Regions from separate parts of the Janthinobacterium sp. TPC_1 genome, predicted to be linked through region 2. Evidence: predicted binding sites of a transcription regulator. Region 2 holds the regulator's gene; each other region holds the start of a gene.
The links. Region 2 encodes sigma-54, which starts transcription at its own class of promoters, with help from an activator protein. Its sites were predicted from a motif close to TGGCANGNAANCTGCTTT; they were not measured.
Positions count from the first base shown of each region.

Region 1 (7,472 bases), 2.7 Mb from region 2:
CCGATTTCCAGCCACTGCTTTTGCCCGTGCGACAGCAAACCGGCCGGCCGCGCCTCGTGGCCATGGAGGCGGATCAAACGCAAGACCGCTTCGATCCTGCCCGCCTGCTCGGAAGACAGGCGCGCAAACAGGGTGGGCGCCACGCGCTTGTCCATCTTCATCGCCAGTTCCAGGTTGTCGAACACCGTGTGCTGCTCGAACACGGTGGGCCGCTGGAACTTGCGGCCGATGCCGGCGTGGGCGATCTGCGCTTCCGTCATGGTCGCCAGATTCATGGTCTGGCCAAACCATGCCGTGCCGGACGTGGGCCGCGTCTTGCCCGTGATCACATCCATCATCGTCGTCTTGCCCGCGCCGTTAGGGCCGATGATGCAGCGCAACTCACCCACGGAAATATCGAGGCTCAGCTTGTTGATGGCCTTGAAGCCGTCAAACGACACGCTGATGTCTTCCAGATACAAAATGGCGCCATGCGTCGTATCGACGCCCTCGCCTTTTACGCGCGAGTACGTGGGGCCAGCCTCGGTGCTGGCCATGCCGGGCAACATGCGGATGCTCATGCGGCCTCCTCTGCCACGGGGGCTTGCGTTTGATCTTGCGCAACACGCCCAGCATGCCTTGCTGCATGAACAGGGTGACGCCGATGAACAGCAAGCCCAGCGCGAACAGCCACAGTTCCGGCAAGGCTGCCGTGAACCAGCTTTTCAAGCCGTTGACGGTGAAGGCGCCCAGAATCGGGCCGATTAAAGTCCCCCGCCCGCCTACCGCCACCCACACGACCATCTCGATGGAGTTGGCGGGCGACATCTCCGACGGATTGATGATGCCCACTTGCGGCACGTACAGGGCGCCGGCAATGCCGCACAGCACGGCCGACAAGGTCCACACAAACAGCTTGAACCACAGCGGGTTGTAGCCGAGAAACATCAAGCGCGCCTCGCTGTCGCGCACGCCCTGCAGCACCCTGCCCAGTTTCGAGCGGACGATGGCGCGCGCGCCCACCAGCGCCGCCAGCAGGAAGGTGAGCGTCAGCAGGAACAGCACGGCCCGGGTGGCGGGCGCCGTGATGCTGTGGCCCAGTATCGTCTTGAAATCCGTGAAACCGTTGTTGCCGCCAAAGCCAGTGTCATTGCGGAAGAACAAGAGCATGAAGGCATACGTCATCGCTTGCGTGATGATGGAAAAATACACGCCCTTGATGCGCGAGCGAAAGGCAAAGTAACCAAACACGAAGGCCAGCACCCCCGGCACCAGCACGACGAGGGCCATGCAGTACCAGAAATGTTCCGTGAAGGCCCAGTACCAGGGGTAAGTCTTCCAGTCGAGAAAGACCATGAAATCGGGCAAGCTGCTGTGGTACTGGCCCTGGTCACCGATGGCGCGCATCAGATACATGCCGTGCGCATACGCGCCCAGGGCAAAGAACACGCCGTGTCCCAGCGACAGGATGCCCGTGTAGCCCCAGACGAGGTCCAGCGCCAGCGCTGCCAGCGCGTAGCACATGAACTTGCCCACCAGCGCCACCGTGTAGGCGGACACGTGCAAGGCATGCCCTTCGGCAAATGCCAGATTGAAAATCGGCAACAACGCCGCCAGTAATGTACAGGCGGCAATCGCCAGCCAGACGGGCCGCGTGAACAGGCCAGGCTTGGATTGATATGAGGTAATCATTCGACGCTGCGTCCCTTCATGGCAAACAGGCCCTGCGGCCGGCGCTGGATGAAAATGATGATGAATATCAAAATGGCGATCTTCGCCAGCACGGCACCCGCCACCGGTTCGAGGAATTTGTTGACTTCGCCCAGTCCCAGCGCGGCGATCACGGTGCCGGCCAGCTGGCCCACGCCACCGAGCACCACCACCATGAAGGAATCGACGATGTAGCTTTGGCCCAGGTCCGGCCCCACATTGCCCAGCTGCGACAGAGCCACGCCGCCGAGCCCGGCGATGCCGGACCCGAGGCCGAACGTGAGCATGTCGACCTTGCCCGTGGCCACGCCCACGCAATCGGCCATGCGGCGGTTTTGCGTAACGGCCCGCACGAACAGTCCCAGCCGTGTCTTGTTCAGGATCAACCACACGGCCACGACGACGATGACGGCGAAGACGATGATGGCCAGCCGGTTGTACGGCAGCACGAGGCCGCCCAGCACGGTGACACCGCCCGACATCCAGGCCGGGTTGGCCACTTCCACGTTTTGCGCGCCAAAGATGGTGCGGACCAGCTGCATGAGGATCAGGCTGATGCCCGAGGTGGCCAGCAGGGTTTCCAGCGGCCGCCCGTACAACCAGCGGATCACCGTGCGTTCCAGCATCACGCCCACCAGGCCGGCAACAAAAAAGGCGGCCGGCAAGGCGGCCAGCAGATACGCATCCTGCAGGCCGGGCAAGTAAGTGCGGAAGAACAGCTGGCACAGGTAGGTCGTGTAAGCGCCTATCATCAGCAATTCGCCGTGCGCCATGTTGATGATGCCCATCAAGCCGAACGTGATGGCCAGCCCCAGCGCGGCCAGCAGCAGCACGCTGCCCAGGGAAATGCCGTAGAACACATTGCCGGCCAATTCCATGCGCGCCACTCTGCCCTTGATCTGGCGCATGGTCTCGATGGCGGCCAGCTGCACGGCTTCGTCCGGTTCACCGCCCTGCTCCAGCATGGCTTGCAGCACGGGCAGCAGGCGCGCATCGCGCTGCTGCCGGCCAGCGCCTGCACGGCGGCCTTGCGCGTGGCGGCGTCGGGTGCATGCAGGTTGGCGCTGGCGATCAGCACTTGCAATAGTTGTTGAATTTCAGCGTCGCTTTCCCGCGCCAGCGCGGTGCGGATCAGGGGGAGCTGCGCGGGGTCGACCGCCTTTTGCAAGGCTTGCGCGGCGGCCAGGCGGGCGCTGCGCTCCGGCGCCAGCAGCTGCAAACCCGACAAGGCGCCTGCCACAGCCGCGCGCAAGCGGTTGTTGACCATCACGCCGTCGATGCCTTCCGGCAGCGGCACGTTCCGGCCGCTTGCCGGGTCATATGCCTGCTCGCCCTCGACGATATACACCTTGCCGTCGGGTGCGGCATACAAGGCGTCGTCCTGCAGCGCCTGCAGCACCTTGGCGGCCTCGGGCGTGGCCAGGGCGGCGATCTGCGCGACGGCGGCGACCCTGGCGTCGGAATCGTCGCCGGCCAGCGGCTTGAGCAATTCTGGTGGGATGGCGGCCTGCGCCATGGACGACAGGCACAGGCAGGCGAAGACCAGCAGCGATGTGAATAGCCTCATTGATATCCCGGGAAAGCGTTGATGGTCGGCGCCACCGGACACCTGCCCGATGGCGCTGGCGTGGCTTTTACAGCTTCTGCTTACCCTCATTACCCTTGATAAACGGGCTCCACGGCTGGGCGCGTATCGGTTCCTTGGTTTTCCACACGACATTGAATTGCCCATCGGCCTTGATCTCGCCGATCATCACGGGCTTGTGCAGGTGGTGGTTCGTCGCATCCATGGTCAGGGTAAAGCCCGATGGCGCCTTGACGCTCTGGCCCGCCATGGCGGCGATCACCTTGTCCGTGTCCGTCGATTTGGCCTTTTCCACGGCTTGCGCCCACATGTGGATGCCGACGTAGGTCGCTTCCATCGGGTCGTTCGTCACCACCGAAGCCGCGTTCGGCAGCTTCTGCGCCACCGCATACGCTTTCCACTGCTTGATGAAGGCCGTGTTGACGGGATTCTTGACGGATTCGAAATAATTCCACGCTGCCAGATGGCCCAGCAGCGGCTTGGTATCGATGCCGCGCAGCTCTTCCTCGCCCACGGAAAACGCGACGACGGGCACGTCCGTGGCTTTCAAGCCCGCATTGCCCAGTTCCTTGTAGAACGGCACGTTCGAATCGCCATTGATGGTGGAAATGACGGCCGTCTTGCCGCCCGTGGAAAACTTCTTGATGTTGGCGACGATGGTTTGATAGTCGGCATGGCCGAACGGCGTGTAGACCTCGCTGATATCGCTATCCTTGACTCCCTTGCTTTTCAGAAAGGCGCGCAAGATCTTGTTGGTGGTGCGCGGATACACGTAATCCGTGCCCAGCAGCACGAAGCGCTTGGCCCCGCCCCCATCCTTGCTCATCAGGTATTCCACGGCGGGAATCGCCTGCTGGTTCGGTGCGGCGCCCGTATAAAACACATTCTTTTCCAGCTCCTCGCCCTCGTATTGCACCGGGTAAAACAGCAGGCTGTTGAGTTCCTTGAACACCGGCAACACCGACTTGCGCGACACGGACGTCCAGCAGCCGAATACCACGGCCACTTTATCCTGCGCCACCAGCTGTCTCGCTTTTTCCGCAAACAGAGGCCAGTTCGAGGCGGGATCGACGACGACGGCTTCCAGCTTCTTGCCCAGCACGCCGCCCTTGGCATTGATCTCGGCAATCGTCATCAGCGCCACGTCCTTCAGCGACGTTTCGGAAATGGCCATGGTGCCCGACAGGGAGTGCAAGATGCCCACTTTGATGGTATCGGCGGCCAGGGCTGCCTGCATGTAAGTGGACGTGGCCAGGGCCAGTGCGCCGGCGGCGGCCGCTTTCAGGATGATGCGTCGTGACATGGGGACTCCTGTGATGGGTTCGTGGGGGTCTAGCTGGGCTTGCGATGTTGTTAAAGCAGAATGCATGCCAGCGCCAAGAGGTGTACGCCATGGTGCAAGCGGCTCTCGCCGCACGAAAAAAAACCTGGCTGCACAAGGACTGTGCAGTCAGGTTTCAAATTGCAGTAAAACGGTGCGCCGGAGGTTTTAATGCTTGCGCATCAATCCTTGCGCGGCAAGCCTCTCAAGCGGCGCCAGCCCTTGCGGCCCAGCGGGAACAGCAGCACGAATGCGATCAGCCACGGCAGGATGTAGGCCATGGCCGTGATGGCGTTGGCCACGCCTTCCGACAGGTTTTCCGTGAAATTGCCCAGCGCGCGCTTGACGGGGCGCCAGAACGATTGCTTGCCTTCGGCGCTGATGGTCACGTTCAGCAAGTCCGTATCGATGCGCTGCATCAACAGGGCATTGGCGGCCGTCGCCTGCTCCAGCTCCACTTGCACGGTGGCCAGTTCCTTGCTCACTTGATCAGGGCGTCGACGTTCGTGCCCGAGCGCTTTTCCAGGTCCTGCAGCTGCGCCTGGTATTGCCTGAGCATCTCCAGGCGCTTCTTGCTGTCGAGCACAGGACGGCCCAGGTCTTCCACCTTGGTGCCCTGGCTGGTGACGTCGCCTTCCGCCGCGACCAGCGCGACGAGCTTTTTGATGCCGGCCGGCTTGGCCCGCATGCTGATGCGCGCATGCACGTAGCGGCCACTGTCGACGCTGGAATCGAGCAGCAAACAGCCGTTTTCCGTATCGGCCTTGCAGGCGGCGACGACTTTTTCATACAGGGGCCGCACTTGCGCCTCGCTCGTATCGACGCTGACATTGTGTTCATAGGCAAGAAACTCGCTGCCCTTTTCCTTGCCGTCGAGACGCGCGGCGCTCGATTGCCCGCCGCTCTCGCCCTTGCCGCCGCAACCGGCCAGCAACATCAGGCCTAGCAGGCCAACATACACTTTTTTCATGATTTCTTTCTTGAGATTATTTTTTCAGCGGCAACAATTCGATATCGGGCAAGTGCGCGGCCACGTCCTGCACGGTCGCATGGCCGGTCAGCGATGCGATCACCTGGGGCAGCGGTGCCGGCCAGATTTCCGGCAGATCGCGCTCTTCCGGCGCCAGCACGGGAAACGCCAGTTGCTCCTGCGGCGGCGTAAAGGCGGCATTGACCCCGGGCTTGTTGCCGCGCGCATCGATGCGGTACCAGCCAAATTCTTGCAAGTACACGGCATTCAAGCCGTGCAGGCAAAACGGCGGCCCGATTTCGCCCACGGCCAGGCGCTGGTAGCACAGGCCGGCGGGAATGCCGTTGGCGCGCAGCAGCGCGGCCAGCAGATGGCTCTTCGCATAACAATAACCCGTGCCATGCTGCAACACGTCGGAAGCGCGGCAGGTGACGGGATTGCGCTGGTAATCCCAGCTGTGGGCGATCTCGTCGCGCACGAAGCTAAAGCAGCGGGCCGCGATGGCGGCGTCGCCCACGGCACCTGCCGCCAGTTCGGCCGCCTTGGCGCGCACGGCCGGATGGTCGCTGTCGATGTAAGTGCTGCTGGCTAAATACAGGGAAAAGTCGGTAGACATGGCATCCAGGTCATGCAAAAAGATAATGCGCGATTCTAGTCGAAGCGGCACGAAATCGAACGTTTCCTTGCGCAGGAACAAAGAAAATCCACGCCACAGGCAGGCGGGAACGGGGGCGGCGGCTTTGGCGCCGGCCCCGTAGCTGGTATCATGCGGGCAAACGCAGCCGGCCCTGTTGGCCCCGCACATGGCACTACCTTGCGAAGCGGCCCCCGCCGCCGACGCCACCCTACAGATCAGAGAAACGAGTTCCTATGAGCACACCATCGTCCCACCCATCGTTCTGGCGCCGCGTCCCGCTGGCCTTCGGCGCCTTCTTCAGCACCCTGTCGGACGCCGCCTATGCGGCCCGCGTGGAAAAATTGTCCCTGCCCGAGGCCGCCCCCGTGGCACCCGTGGCCCCGGCTCCGGCGCCAGCGCCCGTGCCGGCCGCCGCGCCCGTCATATTGAAAGAAGCTACGCCCGACGCGGCCCTGCAATTGCTGGCCCTGCTGCAACGCGAAGCGCGCCTGATCGACTTCACCCAGGAAAACCTGGGCAGCCATGCCGATGCCGACATCGGCGCGGCCGCCCGCGTCGTGCATGAAGGCTGCGCCAAGGTCATGCGCGAATACTTCACCATCGAGGCCGTGCGCCAGGAAGCCGAGGGCAGCCGCATCGTGCTGCAGGAAGGCTTTGATTCCGCGCAAGTACGCCTGACGGGCAACGTCGTCGGTTCCGCGCCATTCACGGGCACCCTCAGCCACCGCGGCTGGCGCGCCTCGAGCGTGCGCCTGCCGAAACTGAGCGGCCAGCACGACGCCGCCATCCTGGCGCCGGCCGAGGTGGAACTGTGAGCGATACCATCAACCCTACCCCGCGCTACGCCATCGGCATCGACCTGGGCACCACCCACAGTGCCCTGTCATACGTGAACCTGGTCGAGAGCGACGGCGAGCAATCCAGCCACGGCGTGCTGAAAGTGCCGCAGCTGTCGGCGCCGGGCACCGTCGAAGAATTGCCGCTGCTGCCATCGTTCGTCTACCTGCCGCACGCCGACGAAGTGGCGGCCGGCGACCTGGCCCTGCCCTGGGTCACGGAGGAAGCCGAAGCGCCATTCGTCGTGGGCGAAATGGCCCGCAGCCGCGGCGCCACCACGCCGATCCGTTTAGTGTCCAGCGCGAAGAGCTGGCTGTGCCACCCGGGCGTGGACCGCCGCGCGGCCATCCTGCCGAACGACGCGCCAGCGGAAGTGGCGCGCATCTCGCCCATCACGGCCGCCACGCGCTACCTGACGCACTTGCGCCAGGCC
Region 1 covers NZ_CP195157.1:5,735,191-5,742,662, forward strand. Annotated here, with positions in the region: gene urtD (urea ABC transporter ATP-binding protein UrtD) at 1-536, opposite strand, end outside; gene urtC (urea ABC transporter permease subunit UrtC) at 430-1,671, opposite strand; partial or broken gene urtB (urea ABC transporter permease subunit UrtB) at 1,668-3,256, opposite strand; gene urtA (urea ABC transporter substrate-binding protein) at 3,324-4,577, opposite strand; gene ACQVLG_RS27890 (DUF4349 domain-containing protein) at 4,778-5,080, opposite strand; gene ACQVLG_RS27895 (DUF4349 domain-containing protein) at 5,077-5,565, opposite strand; gene ACQVLG_RS27900 (transglutaminase-like domain-containing protein) at 5,582-6,181, opposite strand; gene ACQVLG_RS27905 (DUF2760 domain-containing protein) at 6,436-7,017, shown strand; gene ACQVLG_RS27910 (Hsp70 family protein) at 7,014-7,472, shown strand, end outside.
Region 1: urtA (urea ABC transporter substrate-binding protein) is a predicted target of sigma-54. The motif match lies at 4,630-4,647, and genes of this name have one in related genera.

Region 2 (7,472 bases):
TCGCGCGCGGCCTGCACCCGGTGCACCACGCGGCGCAGGGGCACGCCCATCATGATCAGGGCGTGCGAAGCGAGCATCAAACTGCCTTCCATCAATTCCGGCACCACTTCGGCCGCGCCCGCCTTTTTCAACTGGTCGAGGTCGGTATCGTCGTGGCTGCGCACGATGACGGGCAAGGTCGGTGCCATTTCTTTGAGCAAATGCAATAACTTCAGTGCTGACGCGGTATTCGCATACGTGATCACCACGGCGCTGGCACGGTAGATACCGGCCGCCACCAGGCTTTCGCGCCGGCCCGCATCGCCATACGAGACGTGGGCGCCGGCCAGCTGCGCTTCCTGCACCCGTTCCGGATCCAGGTCCAGCGCGTGGTATTCGATCTTTTCTTCCGCCAGCAGGGCAGGGTGGCCAGGCTTTGCCCGCTGCGGCCAAAACCGGCGATCAGCACGTGTTTCTGCGAAGCCATGGTGCGCGTGGCGATCTTGGTCAGCGCCAGCGATTGCATCATCCAGTCGTTGGCGGCCAGTTTCATGACGATGGCGTCCGATTTGGCGATGAGGAAGGGCGCCACCAGCATCGACAGCACCATCGAGGCCAGCACCACCTGCACGACGAACGGGTCCATCAACTTGATGCCGCCAGCCAGGTTCAGCAGCACGAAGCCGAACTCGCCCGCCTGCGCTAGTCCCAGTCCCGTGCGCAGGGCCACGCCATTGCTGGAGCCGAACAGCCGCGCCAGGCCCGCGATGAGGGCGAATTTCAGCAGCACGGGGCCGCACAGCAGCAGCAGGACCAGCCACCAGTTGTCGAGCACGACGCGGATATTGAGCAGCATGCCGACGGTGATGAAGAACAGGCCCAGCAGTACATCGCGGAACGGTTTGATATCTTCTTCCACCTGGTGCTTGAATTCCGTCTCGGAAATGAGCATGCCGGCAACAAACGCGCCCAGGGCCAGCGACAGCCCGGCCCGCTCCGTGATCCAGGCCGCGCCCAGGGTGATCAGCAGCAGGTTGAGCATGAACAATTCCTGTGAACGGCGCTTGGCGACGATGGTCAGCCAGCCGCGCACCATCTTCTGGCCGATAAACAGCAGCAAGATAAGCACGACCAGGGCCTTGCCGCCGGCCCAGGCCAGGGTTTCGGCCAGGTTGTCCGAATCGCGCGTGAGGGCGGGAATGAGGATCAGCAGGGGCACCACGGCCAGGTCCTGGAACAGCAGGATGCCGATGATCTTGCGGCCGTGTTCGCTTTCGAGTTCCAGCCGCTCCGTGAGCATTTTCGAGACGATGGCCGTCGACGACATGGCCAGCGCGCCACCCAGGGCGAACGCGGCTTGCCAGCTCAGGTGGATGTAGGCGGACAGATAACGGGCGACGAACCAGCCGAAGACGACCGTGGCGATGATGGTGGTGGCCACCTGCGCCATGCCGAGGCCGAAGACGATGCGCCGCATGGCGAGGAATTTCGGAAGAGAAAATTCGAGCCCGATGGAAAACATCAGGAAGACGACGCCGAACTCGGCCAGGGTATGGCTGGCCTCGTTTTCCGCCGCCAGGCCCAGCGCATGGGGGCCGATGACGATGCCAACGGCCAGGTAGCCCAGCATGGGCGGCAAATGCAACATTCTGAAAGCGACCACGCCCAGCACGGCGCTGCCGAGTAACATCAGGGTCAGTTCAAGCGAGGAAAACATGGGTTGCCCGGTGCGGTCAATGGAAATCGTTGTTTGTTGTGACTGGCAAGTTTTTTGCTTTCCTAATTCGTTTATACTTTGGGCATGAGTGTAACCCATGAAAAAACAATGCTGAAAGCTTTTGATCGAATTGACATGCAAGCGACGACCGAGCGCGCCGTCGCGCTGGCCCGCACCACCTTGCAGATCGAGTCCGACGCCATCGTTGCGCTGCACGCGCGCCTGGCCACGGACGACAGCGTGGGCCGCGCCGTGGCGATGTTGCTGCAGTGCAAAGGAAGAGTCGTCGTCTCCGGCATCGGCAAGTCCGGCCATATCGCGCGCAAGATTGCCGCCACCCTCGCTTCCACCGGCACGCCGGCCCTGTTTGTGCATCCGGCCGAAGCGGCCCATGGCGACCTGGGCATGGTCACCTCGGAAGATGCTTTTATTGCAATATCGTACTCCGGCGAATCGTCGGAACTGATGGCCATCATGCCCGTCGTCAAGCGCATGGGCGGCGTGCTCATTTCCATGACGGGCAAGCCGAATTCCAGCCTGGCCCAGCTGGCCGACGTGCACCTGGATATTTCCGTCGAGAAAGAAGCCTGTCCGCTGAACCTGGCGCCGACGGCCAGCACCACCGTCACCCTGGCCTTGGGCGACGCGATCGCCGTGGCCTTGCTCGACTTGCGCGGCTTCAAGGAAGAAGATTTTGCCCGCTCGCACCCGGGCGGCGCCCTGGGCCGCCGCCTGCTCACGCACGTGCATGACGTCATGCGCAGCGGCGATCGGGTGCCGAAGGTGCCGGTGGAAGCCTCGCTGCTGCAGGCGCTGGAAGAAATGACGAAGAAGGGCATGGGCATGACGGCCGTCGTCGATGCGGACAACCGTCCCGTGGGCGTGTTTACGGATGGCGACTTGCGCCGCATGTTCGAGCGCGTGCAGGATTTCACGCAGGTGGCGATCCGCGACGTCATGCATGCGCAGCCGCGCAGCATCGCGCCCGAGCGCCTGGCCGTCGATGCCGTGGCCGTGATGGAGCAGTTCCGCATCAACCAGATGCTGGTCGTCGATGCCGACGGCAAGCTGGTGGGCGCCCTGCATATCCATGATCTGACGCAAGCGAAGGTGATCTGATGGAGAGCGTGGCGGACAACCTGGCGCGCGCGGCCAAGGTCAAACTGATGATCTTTGACGTCGATGGCGTGCTCACCGACGGCAGCCTGCATTTCGGCCCCGATGGCGAAATGATGAAAACGTTTAATGTGTATGATGGCCTGGGCATCAAGCTGCTGCAGGAATCGGGCGTGCAGACGGCCATCATCAGCGCGCGCCGCTCGGCCATCACGGCACGCCGGGCGCAAGACCTGGGTATTACCCACGTGCACCAGGGCGGCCACGACAAGCTGACGCCGTTTCGCGAACTGCTGGCGCTGACGGGCTTGACGGAAGAGCAATGCGGCTATATCGGCGACGATGTCATCGATGCGCCCATCCTGCGCCGCGTGGGCTTTGCCGTCAGCGTGCCGGGCGGGCGTCCGGAAGCGCAGGGCCTGGCGCACCATGTGACGCAGGCCGGCGGCGGCCGCGGCGCGGTGCGCGAGATCTGCGAATTCCTGCTGCGCGCCCAGGACAACTATGCGCGCGTGATGGCGCCGTTCCTGGAGTGAGGTGCCGTGCCTCGCCGCCAGTGACCTTTGAAAGAGTGAAGCCCTATGCGTAAGCCAGGAGGCGCCCATCGCTGGCGCATGATTTTTACCGTGCTGGGCGCGGTCGTCGTCGCGCTGGGCAGCTTCTGGCTGCTCGAAGTGATGAACAAGAATGGCCAGGACATCACGGCCAGCAAGCATCTGGATGAACCCGACTATTTCATTACCAATTTCAGTCTGGTGCGCATGGACTTGACGGGTAAGCCCAGTTATATCGTCTCGGGCACCAAGCTCACGCATTATCCGCTCGACGATTCGTCCGATATCGACCAGCCCTTCGTGCGCAAGCTCACGCCAGGCATGCCGCCGCTGAACATGAATGCGGAACTGGCGCATATCGACCAGGACAATACCCGGCTGCAACTGCACCGCAATGTCGTGATCGACCGCGCGGCCAGTCCGAAGGCGCAGAACCTGACGGTCAGGACGGAGGCGCTGACGGTGTTCCCGGATGAGGAAAGAATGGAAACGGACGTGCCGGTCGATATCCTGACGGGCGCCTCGCGCATCAATGGCATCGGCATGAAGGCCAATAATGCCACCGGCGTGGTGGAAGTGCAGAATGCGCTGCGCATGGTCCTCCCGCCGAAACCGCGCCCGGCCGCGGCGGCAAAATGACAGAATGAAACAAGGAAACCATACTATGAAGAAGATCTTGCTGTTGAGCGTATTTTCCCTGGCCATGATAGGGGGGGCGCATGCCGAGAAGGCCGATTCCGAGAAGGAAGCCGTCATCACGGCACGTAGCGGCCACGTCGATGACGTCAAGCAGGTGCGTACCCTGACGGGCGACGTCGTGCTGGTCAAGGGGACCCTGACCATGAAGGCGGGCCGGGCCCTGATCACGGAAGATCCGCAAGGCTACCAGTTCATCACCTTCTGGGCCGATCCCGGCAAGCTGGCCACCTTCCGCCAGAAGCGCGATGGCGCGGGCGACCTGTGGGTCGAAGGCGAAGCGGAGCGCGTGGAATACAACAACAAGACGGAAGTGGTGAAACTGTTTTCCAGGGCCAAGCTGACGCGCCTGGAAGGCACGAAAGTGACCGACGTGGCCAATGGCGCCTTCATCTCGTATGACAGCCGCAAGGAAGTGTTTGCGATGGAAAATTCCGACAGCGGCACCAGCACCCCCGATGGCGGCAGCGTGCGCATGGTGATCCAGCCGAAGAACAAGGCGCCGGCGGCGGAGAAAGCGCCGGCTACGCCCGCGCCAGGAAAGAAATAATGGACAATACCCGTTGCGGCAGCACCCTGATCGTTCGCGGGCTGCAAAAAACCTATGGCAAGCGCCAAGTCGTGCATGATGTCTCGCTGCAAGTCGAATGCGGCGAAGTGGTGGGTCTGCTGGGGCCGAACGGCGCCGGCAAGACGACTTCGTTCTACATGATCGTCGGCCTGGTGCCGTCGGACGGCGGCAGCATCGATATCAGCGGCGTGGACATTTCCAGCCTGCCGATCCACCGCCGCGCGCAGATGGGCCTGTCCTACCTGCCGCAGGAAGCGTCCGTGTTCCGCAAGCTGACGGTGGAAGACAATATCCGCGCCGTGCTGGAAATCCAGACCGTCGAAGGCCGTCCCCTGAAGAAGGCCGAGATCGAGGAGCGCCTGGATAAACTGCTGGCCGACTTGCAGATTGAAAAGCTGCGCGAGAACCAGGCCCTGTCCCTGTCCGGCGGCGAGCGCCGCCGCGTGGAAATCGCCCGCGCGCTGGCCACCGACCCGCGTTTCGTGCTGCTCGACGAACCGTTTGCCGGCGTGGATCCGATCGCCGTGATCGAAATCCAGCGCATCGTGCGTTTCTTGAAGGAGCGCAATATCGGCGTGCTGATTACCGATCATAATGTGCGCGAGACGCTGGGTATTTGCGACCGTGCCTACATCATCAACCAGGGCTCGGTGCTGGCGTCGGGACGCCCCGACGACATCATCGCGAACGAGTCGGTACGCCGGGTCTATCTGGGCGAACACTTCCGCATGTGAGCCAATGAAACAATCATTGCAGCTGCGCACGTCGCAGCACCTGGCACTGACGCCGCAGTTGCAGCAATCGATACGCCTGCTGCAATTATCCACCCTGGAATTGCACCAGGAACTCGAGCAGCTGCTGACGGACAATCCCTTGCTCGAACGCCTCGACGATCCGCTCGACCGTTCGCTGCGCCTGCTGTCCGACGGCGCCCTGAGTTCCACGGCCGCGCCGGCCGAAGCGCCGCCCCAGCCGCCAGGCCAGGAGGCGCCCGCCGCACCGGCCGAAGCGGACGGGTTTGACGGCGAGGCGGGCGAGGGCCCGGCCGCCGCGGAGGGCGGCGACAGCGACTGGAGCGAGGCGAGCCGGGGCAAGGCGCCCGACGATGAAGATTCGCGTCCGCAACTGGAGGCCCATCACTGCACCCTGCGCGAGCACCTGATGGAGCAGATGCGCGTGACGGTGCTTGAATTGCGCGACCGCGCGCTGGTCGAGCTGATCATCGATGCGCTCGACGACAATGGCTACCTGGAAGAGTCGCTCGACGACATCCTGGCGCGCCTGCCGGAAGAGCTGGAAATCGACGCTGACGAGATGCGCACGGCCTTGTCGCTGCTGCAAAGTTTCGATCCGCCGGGCGTGGGCGCGCGCAATGCGTCCGAATGCCTGGCGCTGCAAATCAGGCGCTTGCCGCACGTCGCCATGGTGACGCGGCGCATGGCCCTCGTCATCGTGGAAAAGCACCTGGCCTGGTTTGCCCAGCGCGATTTCAACAAGCTGAAAAAAGCCCTCGATTGCGACGATGAAGACTTGCGCGAGGCGCAGACGGTGATTCGCCAGTGTAATCCGCACCCGGGCGCCGTGTTCGCCTCGGACGTGTCCGATTACGTGGTGCCCGACGTCGTCGTCAAGCGCGCGCGCAATGGCTGGCAAGTCACCCTGAACAACGACGTCATGCCGCGCCTGCGCGTCAACGCCATGTACGCCAACTTGCTCAAGCAGGGCAAGGGCGAGGGCGCCATGGGCGCGCAGTTGCAGGAGGCCAAGTGGCTGATCAAGAATATGCGCCAGCGCTTCGATACCATCCTGCGCGTGGCACAGGCGATAGTAGAAAGACAAAAGAACTTTTTCTCGCATGGGGCCGTTGCCATGCGCCCCCTTGTGCTCCGTGAAATAGCTGATACACTGGGTTTACACGAGAGTACTATCTCGCGGGTAACAACTCAAAAGTACATGCTGACCCCGCACGGCATGTTCGAGTTGAAATATTTCTTTGGTAGCCATGTCGCCACCGAAGCGGGGGGGGAAGCGTCATCGACGGCGATACGGGCATTGATCGTGCAACTGACAGGAGCAGAAGACCCTAAAAATCCTTTATCCGACAGTAAGATTGCGGACATGCTGGGGGAACAAGGCATGGTGATTGCGCGACGTACTGTTGCCAAATACCGGGAAGCGTTGAAAATTCCGCCAGTGAGCCTGCGTAAGTGTTTGTAAGTTTTTTTCGGTTCCTCTGCGGGCCGGATAGGATGGACCGCACGAACCCGATCATCTTTAGGAGTGTGTATGAATCTCACCATCAGCGGACATCATCTCGAAGTGACACCAGCCATCCGTGAATACGTACAAACGAAGCTGGAGCGCGTGAAACGTCATTTCGATCAAGTTATCGATATTGCCGTGATTCTGACCGTGGATAACCTCAAAGAGAAAGAAAAACGTCAAAAGGCCGAAGTCAACCTGCGTCTGAGTGGCAAAACTGTCTATGTGGAAAGCCTGGCACACGACTTGTATGCCGCAATCGATACCCTGATCGACAAGCTCGATAGGCAAGTGATGAAATACAAAACCAAAGTGCAAGGGCACGGTAAAGAGGCGATCAAGCATCTGCCAGACAACTCAGAGGAAGACGCCGTCGTCGCCGTCTAAGGCCACCGGCTTCCCCCAGTTGTGATCAACTAAGGGCGCACATTGCGCCCTTTTTTGCGTCCTGCGGGAAGCAATATCCGTGGTGAAAGCGCTAGAATGCGCCATCCTCACTTCTTTCCTGCCTGCCATGAGCGACTTCGTCCAGACCTCCATCCGCAACCGCACGGGCCACATCGTGCTCGACCGCCCG
Region 2 covers NZ_CP195157.1:2,093,682-2,101,153, forward strand. Annotated here, with positions in the region: partial or broken gene ACQVLG_RS10225 (cation:proton antiporter domain-containing protein) at 1-1,696, opposite strand, end outside; gene ACQVLG_RS10230 (KpsF/GutQ family sugar-phosphate isomerase) at 1,805-2,815, shown strand; gene ACQVLG_RS10235 (KdsC family phosphatase) at 2,815-3,348, shown strand; gene lptC (LPS export ABC transporter periplasmic protein LptC) at 3,394-4,005, shown strand; gene lptA (lipopolysaccharide transport periplasmic protein LptA) at 4,031-4,612, shown strand; gene lptB (LPS export ABC transporter ATP-binding protein) at 4,612-5,367, shown strand; gene ACQVLG_RS10255 (RNA polymerase factor sigma-54) at 5,372-6,850, shown strand; gene hpf (ribosome hibernation-promoting factor, HPF/YfiA family) at 6,920-7,282, shown strand; gene ACQVLG_RS10265 (3-hydroxyisobutyryl-CoA hydrolase) at 7,410-7,472, shown strand, end outside.

Region 3 (7,472 bases), 260 kb from region 2:
CTGCAGGAAGTGACGGGCATGGAAGGCGACATCATCGCCATGCATGAAATCTTCCGTTTCGAGCAGACGGGCGTCGATGCCGCGGGCAAGGTGCTCGGCCACTTTTGCGCCACGGGCGTGCGGCCCCGCTTCACTGAGCGCCTGCGCATGTTTGGCGCGCCGGTTCCGGACAGCGTCTTTGACCCGGACCGCATCTACGAATAGAGGGGGGACGCATCATGGATCTGGTCTTCTACGGCTTCGCCGTGCTGCTGTTCGCCGCCTGCATCCTGATGGTGGAAGGCGCCTGGCTGTGGTGGTCGGGCACGCACGGCAGCGCGGCGCGGCGCATCAACCGGCGCTTGCAGCTGATGGCGGCGCGCGGCGAAGCGGGCGGCGAGCGGGTCTCCATCCTCAAGCAGCGCCGCTATGCGCGTTCGCCCGGCCTGGAGCGGCTGCTGCGGCGCATGCCGCACATGGCGCGGCTGGACCACCTGCTGCTGCAATCGGGCTTGTCGTGGTCGGTGGCGCAATTCCTCGGCGGCGCGGGCGGCTTGCTGCTGCTGGCGCTGCTGTGGCTGGCCATCTGGCCCATGCCGCTGCCGGGCGCCTTGCTGCTGCTGGGGGTGGCGGGCGGCGGGCCGTACATGGTGGTGCTGCTGCGCGCGCGCGCGGCGCGGCTGAAGAAGATCGAGGCGCAATTGCCGGAAGCGGCCGATTTCCTGGCCCGCGCGCTGCGCGCCGGGCACTCGTTTTCGAATGTGCTGCAGATGGTGGGCGATGAACTCAATGAGCCGATCAGCGGCGAATTCAAGATGGCGCACGAGGAGATCAATTACGGCGTGCCGATGAACGAGGCGCTGCAAAACCTGGCCGCGCGCATTCCGCTGACGGACTTGCGCTACCTCGTCATCGCCGTGCTGGTGCAGCGCGAATCGGGGGGCAATCTGGCCGAGGTGCTGGTCAGCATCGCGCGCATCATCCGCGCCCGTCTGAAGCTGCTGGGGCAGGTGCGCGTGCTGTCGGCCGAGGGACGCATGTCGGCCTGGGTGCTGGGACTGATGCCGGTGGTGATGATCGGCGTCATGGCGCTGGTCAACCCGCAATACATCCGCCTGCTGTGGACCGATCCGAGCGGCATAAAACTGCTGTGGTACGCGGCCGGCATGGTGGCATTGGGTGTCGTCTGGATGCGCAATGTGATCCGCATCAGGATATAAAACCGGAGGTGGCATGAGCGGTGCACAATTGCTGTTCCTGTTGATCGTCTTCGCCGTGGTGGTGGCGCTGGCCCTGCTGGCGTGGCTGATCTTCTTTCCCGGCGCCCTGCGCCAGCGCCTGTTCGGTTCCATGGCGCCGGCCGCCAGCGACGCGGTGGTGGAAAACGGCTGGGTGGAGCGCGTGGCGCGCGTGGCGCAGCCGTTCAGCAAATTGTCGCTGCCGGAAGAGGGCTGGGAGCGCTCGCCGCTGCGCACGCGCTTCATGAACGCGGGCTGGCGCCAGGCCAGCGCGCCGGCCCTGTACTTCGCCGCGAAAACCGTGCTGGCCCTGCTATTCCCTAGCGTGCTGGGCCTGTATGCGGCCAGCGCCATGGCGGCGCAGCTGCGCAGCGTGTGCTGCTGTTGCTGCTGTGCGTCGGCGCCACCGTCGGCTATTACCTGCCGAACCTGGTGCTGGCCAGCACGGCCAAGCGGCGCCAGCGCGACATCTTCGAAAACATCCCCGACGCGCTCGACTTGCTGACCGTGTGCGTGGAAGCGGGCCTGAGCCTGGAGCGCGCGCTGGTGAAGGTGTCGGGCGAAATCCACATCAAAAGCGTGGTGCTGGCGCAGGAATTGCAACTGGTGCTGATGGAAATGCGCGCCGGCTTTTCCAAGGAAAAGGCGCTGCGCAACCTGGCCCTGCGCAGCGGCGTGGAAGACGTCGACACCCTGGTCGCCATGCTGATCCAGTCGGAGCGCTTCGGCACCAGCATGGGCGATTCGCTGCGCGTGCATTCGGAAAACCTGCGCGGCAAGCGCAGCCTGCTGGCCGAGGAGGCGGCAGCGAAGATCGCGTTAAAACTGCTGTTCCCGCTGATTTTTTGCGTCTTTCCCACCCTCATGCTGGTACTCATGGGGCCGGCCGTGATCGAAGTCTATCGCGTGCTCGTGCCGGCCATGGCCAACCGCTGAAAGGAGTCACCATGCGCTGACGCTTTCCCGCCTGGCCGCCGCCTGCGCCTGTCTTGGCCTGGGCGCCTGCGCCAGCCATACGGCGCACGCGCCGCCGCTGCCGCCCGACGCCGATGCCGCCTACGTCGCGGGACGCCAGTATTTTGACGCTGGCAACCTGCCCGCCGCGCAAGCGGCCTATGAACAAGCGCTGCGCCATGCGCCGCGCCACGTGAATGCGCGCAACGGCCTGGCCGTGCTGCACGCGCAGCGCGGCGAGCACACTGCCGCCATCGCCCATTGGCTGGCCTTGACGCAGGAGGCGGGCACGCCGCGGCCGCAGCAGGCATATCTGTTCAGCAATCTCGGCCGTGCCTATTATCTGAGCGGGCGCAATGCGCTGGCGTTGACTGCGCTGGAACAGGCGTGTCTGCTCGATCCGCTCAATGCGCTGGCCTGGCAGCACCTGGCGCAGGTGCTCGAACGCCTGGGACAGCATGAGCGCGCGGCCGTCATGCGGCGCCAGGCGGCCAGCTTGCAGGAACACGACCTGCGGCGCGACCTGGCCTTGTTGCGCGCTGAAGCGCCGCCGCAGGGCGTGCCCGCGCCCGCGCCGCCGCAGGAGGCGCCCGCCATGGCGCGCATCGAGATCACGCAAGGCGACGGCATGGCCCGCTTGCGGCGCGTGCCGGCAGCGGCGCGCGGCGCGCCCGTTGCCGCCCCGGCGTGGACCGTGACGGCGGCTGCCGTGCCGCGTCCGCGCCTGGAAATTGTGAATGGCAACGGCGTGCCGGGCATGGCTGCCGCGCTGGCGCGCAGCCTGGCTGGCGCGCCCGTGCAAGTGGTGCGCCTGGCCAATGAAATCAGCTTCCAGGTGGCGCGCACGCGCGTCGAATACCGGCCCGCGCAAGAGCAGGCGGCGCGCCAGCTGGCCCGCCAGCTGGGCACGCAGGTGAAGGCCCAGGTGCAGATCCAGGCCGCCGACTGCCCTGCCAGCGAACTGCGGCTGATACTGGGGCACGACCTGAGCGACCCTGCCATACTGCACCGCTATTATCTGCAGCAGCTGCAACTGGCGCGCCAGGCGCTGGCGCGGCTCGGTTAACACGCCTTGGCTGGCATGAAACAACACGCGGCGCCTTGGCGGGCGCCGCGTGTTGTTGGCATGCCGGTGTTTATTGCGGCTGGCGGCGGCGCGTGAAGGCCAGGCCGGCCAGTCCCAGGCCCAGCAGGAACAGGGTGCCAGGCTCCGGCACGACCAGTGGGTCGATGACGACGATATCGGTGCGCGTGGACTTGGAAAAATTCAGGGTATAGCTGCCGGCGGGCAGGGCGAAATTCGAGGTCAGGGAAAACAGCGCGAAGTCATTCGTGAAGGCGCGTCCGGTGGCGGGATCGTTGGTGCCGGTCGTCATGTTCAGGCTGAAGGGGTCGAGGCTGCCGGCGCCATGGTTGCCGTTGACGTCGCTGCCATTGCCGGCATTGCCATCGGGCGCGAACTGGAAGATCACGCCATCGGCATTCGCGTTCGACAGGCAGCCTGCTGGGCTGGCGGCATTGCACGAGATATTGAAGATATCCATGATCGACACGTTCGACTTGTCGCCCATGGTCGTCACGCTGGTGCGCAGGTCGCGCCGTCCCATGAAGCTGAAGGTGATGAAGCCGGCGCTCGACAGGGTCAGGTTGACGGAGCCGGTGAGCGTGTCGCCGGCCGTGGATGAGGCGGCGCCGACCGTGTTGCGCTGCGCTTCCGAGACGGCGCGTACGGTGGCGCCGCCATTGAGCATGTTGCCGAAGGCATGCGCATCGCCGCGCGCGAACTCCAGGGTGGAACTGGCGCTCGGGGCGTAGTGGTTCTGCGGCAAGCCGCTGCAGCCGCCGCCCGAACATACCTGCTGCACGTCGGCGTTGGCGGCCGGTCCCGTATTGACGGCACGCGGATTGACGGCCACGCCGCCTTCAAAGAAGGCGCTGTCGCTGGCATTGCGGTTGGCGCCGGCCAGCGACAGCGCGCCGGCGCTGGTGGTGATGCGGAAATTGTTCAACTCGTTGACGGCCAGGCCGTATGCGCCGGCCTGCGCCTGGCCGCTGGCCAGCAGGCTTGCCGCCGCCAGTGCGCCCAGCCAGCCCAAGGTCTTGCTTCGTGTGTGATCGACGTTCATCGCAGCCTCTTATCGTGGTCAGTCTCGGAAAATCCGGGGATGAGGAATCCAGGATGACTTGCCTGAATTCATCTCGTAGACAGGGATAAGCAGTTTGCATGCCACACAAAAAAAGCCCATGGAATCAACGATTTGTGCAAAGCGGACTGAACTGGATAGGGCAAAGTGTAAGAAAGGCCGACGCCGCTTGGCGGAAGGCGGCGGGGGCGCCTCAGGTGGCGCGGTGATAGCCCAGGTGGCCACCCGAATTGCGTGCGCAACCGCAACCGATGCGCGCCACTTCCTCCTCTTCCGTCAATTTCCAGTTGGTAATCGTCGTGCGTTCCCAGTCGATGTCGCTTTTCTTGACAGGTTTCACTATCAGCGTGCGTTGTTCCACATCCGTGTACTCCATCAGTTCCTCGTCGTCGGCGATGTCGAAATGGCGGTGGATCAGGGAAATGCCGAAGCGGTCGAGCGCGCCATAGCGTTGCAGCACGTCGCGCAGCTCGCGAAAGCAGGCGAGGTCGTCGGGCCGCAGCGGATCGACGGCGGAAATATCGGCGACGGGCTGCCATTGCATGGCGTGGATGTTCAGGCTGTGCATGATGTTCTCCTGTGCCCCTGGTATCAAGCCCAGGCTGCCGGAAGGGCGCCGGCACGCCTGGCGACATGCCCATCGTGGCCGCAAAGCCGCTGCGGCGCTTGCGCCATATCAAAGGTGCGGCACATCGCCTCTCGCCCGATCATTGCCCGGTAAAATAGGCGATGGCAAACAAAACCCCCACCTTCCCCGGCGCACGCACGGGCCGCGGCCAGGTCCTGGCCGTGCTGCTGTCGAACCGCGACCAGTCCGGCGCCGAACCGCTGCAAGGCCGCGTCTCGCTGGCCGCCATCGTGAAAGCGCTGAAACGCAAATACCACTGGCCGATTGAAACGCACAGTTTTCCCGCGAATACGCAAGATGGCCGCGCCAGCTGGGCGACCGTCTACAGCTTGCCGGAAAAGGTGATCGAGGCCGCGCTGGAGGCCGGCGGCCGGGAGTGGCTGGAGAGCCGGGCAGTAGCCGGGCGGCGGTGACGAACGCGCCGCTTTGCGCTATTCCAGCCGGAAGCCGACCTTGAGCGTGACCTGGAAGTGCGCCACCTTGCCATCGACGATATGGCCGCGCGATTCCGTCACTGCATACCAGTCCATATGCTTGACCGTCAGCGCCGCCTTGGCAATGGCATCGCGTATCGCCTGATCGCTGCTCTCGGTGGACGTGCCGACCAGTTCGATCAGCTTGTAAGTGTGTGCGGACATGATATTTCCCCAGGTAGGCAAGCCAGACATCGGGAGCCTGCTTTACGCAGGCACGTGCTCATCTTGCGCCTAAATGTGCTGATAGTCATTGCGCGGTGCAGCAATGCGTCGCGCATGCCGAGCGGGACGAGCTATCTTTCGTTAAATATCGACATAGCGAGGCAGCAAGTCCTGATCGACCAGGCGAATTTCAATGGCATTGGCAATCTTGACGTGCTCGGGGTTCTCATCAGAGAACGGCTCGTCGGTGACGCTGACGATGATGGTGCCGATCTGCTTGTCTTTACCTTGCTCGTCCATCGCCATCACGGGCACTAAAGCGCGTGCCTCGGGCACCTGTTGGACCGTGAGTATACGCGGCAAGTACAACATCCAGCCAACACCTGGACGATCCTTGAAAACTTGTTTTTCAAAATAATCGTTACGTGCAACCGTGATCAATACCGGCCGTAGGGAACCCGCGATAATGGACAGCAGCTCTTTCAATCCATCAAGACCGAGGCGCTTAACGTACTCGCATTCTCCGTCAATCTCAAAACTCCAAGATGGCCAGTCACTGTCGCTGAACCCAAGCGCAATACTCGCGCCATCACCGTCTCCGAGTTCGCCATTCCAGGCACTGAGATATCGAAATCTCTCACCCTTGAACTCGGCCTCGAGTACGGCTTCGGCCGCTGTGGTGAGTTCTCCCGAGGCATCGAAAACCGGATACAGAAATGACTCTGCTTCTGTCTCCTTCGACAGAAACCAATTCTTTCCAAACGCCTCAGTTTTTTGCAGGAAGCGGACAATCGTCGCGATTTTTTGGACGGTAGGTCGGAACGCAATGGATGTGTTCGCTGCATCGCGTTTGAACAAAGAGTTTATTATCATAATATTATGGAATGTAATAAGTGGTAATTCCGAAACGAGCTAATCTGGGCCGCATGTATTTGTAAGCGAGTGGCGTTTGGAAGTACCATGACAGCGAGGCTGGCGGGTTATCCTTGACAATGTTGGACTGAGCGGTGGCCTGTTTCAACACCATGTTCTGGAAGATATCTTTTTGGAAGCCGTATTTGAATCCGCCGCTTGCCTTGAAAAATTGGTCATAATCTGCTTTTGCTTCCTGCAACAAGCACAGGCGGGATTGGAAGCCGTCAAAGTCCTTTCCTTCAAACACCCATTCCATGCCAATCAAGAAGCCAGTAATCCGGGCTTGGTAATCGCGCGCGGCTGGTGACATGCTGTGTTTAACAGCCATAAGCATACCCTTGTCTGGCGGGCAACGGCATCTTTCCTTGGCTTCGCTTCGCGTCTCGGCACGCGCAATGGGCGTGACGCGGGCGTCTTTTGCTTCTTCTGCCTCTTTTTTGCGTTTGCGCAATGCCTCGTCCGTGATCACGGCTCCTGCGGCGGCGACACCCAAGGCTAACAAAATTTTCTCCACGACTGCTGGTAGAACTAATATCGGTAGCGCGGGCATTATTGCTCCCCTTCCAGTTTTTTATCCATTACCGCGATCAGTTCGTCGAACCGCTGCTCCGGCGTGGCGCCGGGCTTGCGCAGGTAGGCATCGACCAGCGGGTCGTCATGGATCCCGGGCGCGCGTCGGCTGACAGGTACATCAGATGTACGATATGCGGCGTGGACCTGAAACCGATTCGAATGGCGCAGGTGTACGCCGCCAGCATGCGCTCGATCACGGTCGCCCGGCCTGGCTGGCTTGCCATGTCGGCACGTTTGGCCAAAAATTGGTCCGCCACTGCGATGACGAAATCGCTCATGTCGCCCGTCTGGACGGCACGCCATTGCTCCTCGCTAAACGTCAGCATCGCGCCTCCCGATGATTGCCCGCTTGCTGTCGAGCAACAAGTGCCATTCGTGAATATGGCCAAACATCGCTTCCCGC
Region 3 covers NZ_CP195157.1:1,833,880-1,841,351, forward strand. Annotated here, with positions in the region: gene ACQVLG_RS08905 (TadA family conjugal transfer-associated ATPase) at 1-204, shown strand, start outside; gene ACQVLG_RS08910 (type II secretion system F family protein) at 219-1,199, shown strand; partial or broken gene ACQVLG_RS08915 (type II secretion system F family protein) at 1,213-2,153, shown strand; gene ACQVLG_RS08920 (LytR C-terminal domain-containing protein) at 2,251-3,237, shown strand; gene ACQVLG_RS08925 (EDSAP-1 family PEP-CTERM protein) at 3,308-4,297, opposite strand; gene ACQVLG_RS08930 (hypothetical protein) at 4,509-4,883, opposite strand; gene ACQVLG_RS08935 (hypothetical protein) at 5,045-5,356, shown strand; gene ACQVLG_RS08940 (dodecin) at 5,375-5,581, opposite strand; gene ACQVLG_RS08945 (immunity 52 family protein) at 5,723-6,439, opposite strand; gene ACQVLG_RS08950 (Tox-REase-5 domain-containing protein) at 6,459-7,046, opposite strand; gene ACQVLG_RS08955 (hypothetical protein) at 7,084-7,395, opposite strand; gene ACQVLG_RS08960 (DUF4123 domain-containing protein) at 7,382-7,472, opposite strand, start outside.
Region 3: ACQVLG_RS08925 (EDSAP-1 family PEP-CTERM protein) is a predicted target of sigma-54. The motif match lies at 4,384-4,401, and genes of this name have one in related genera.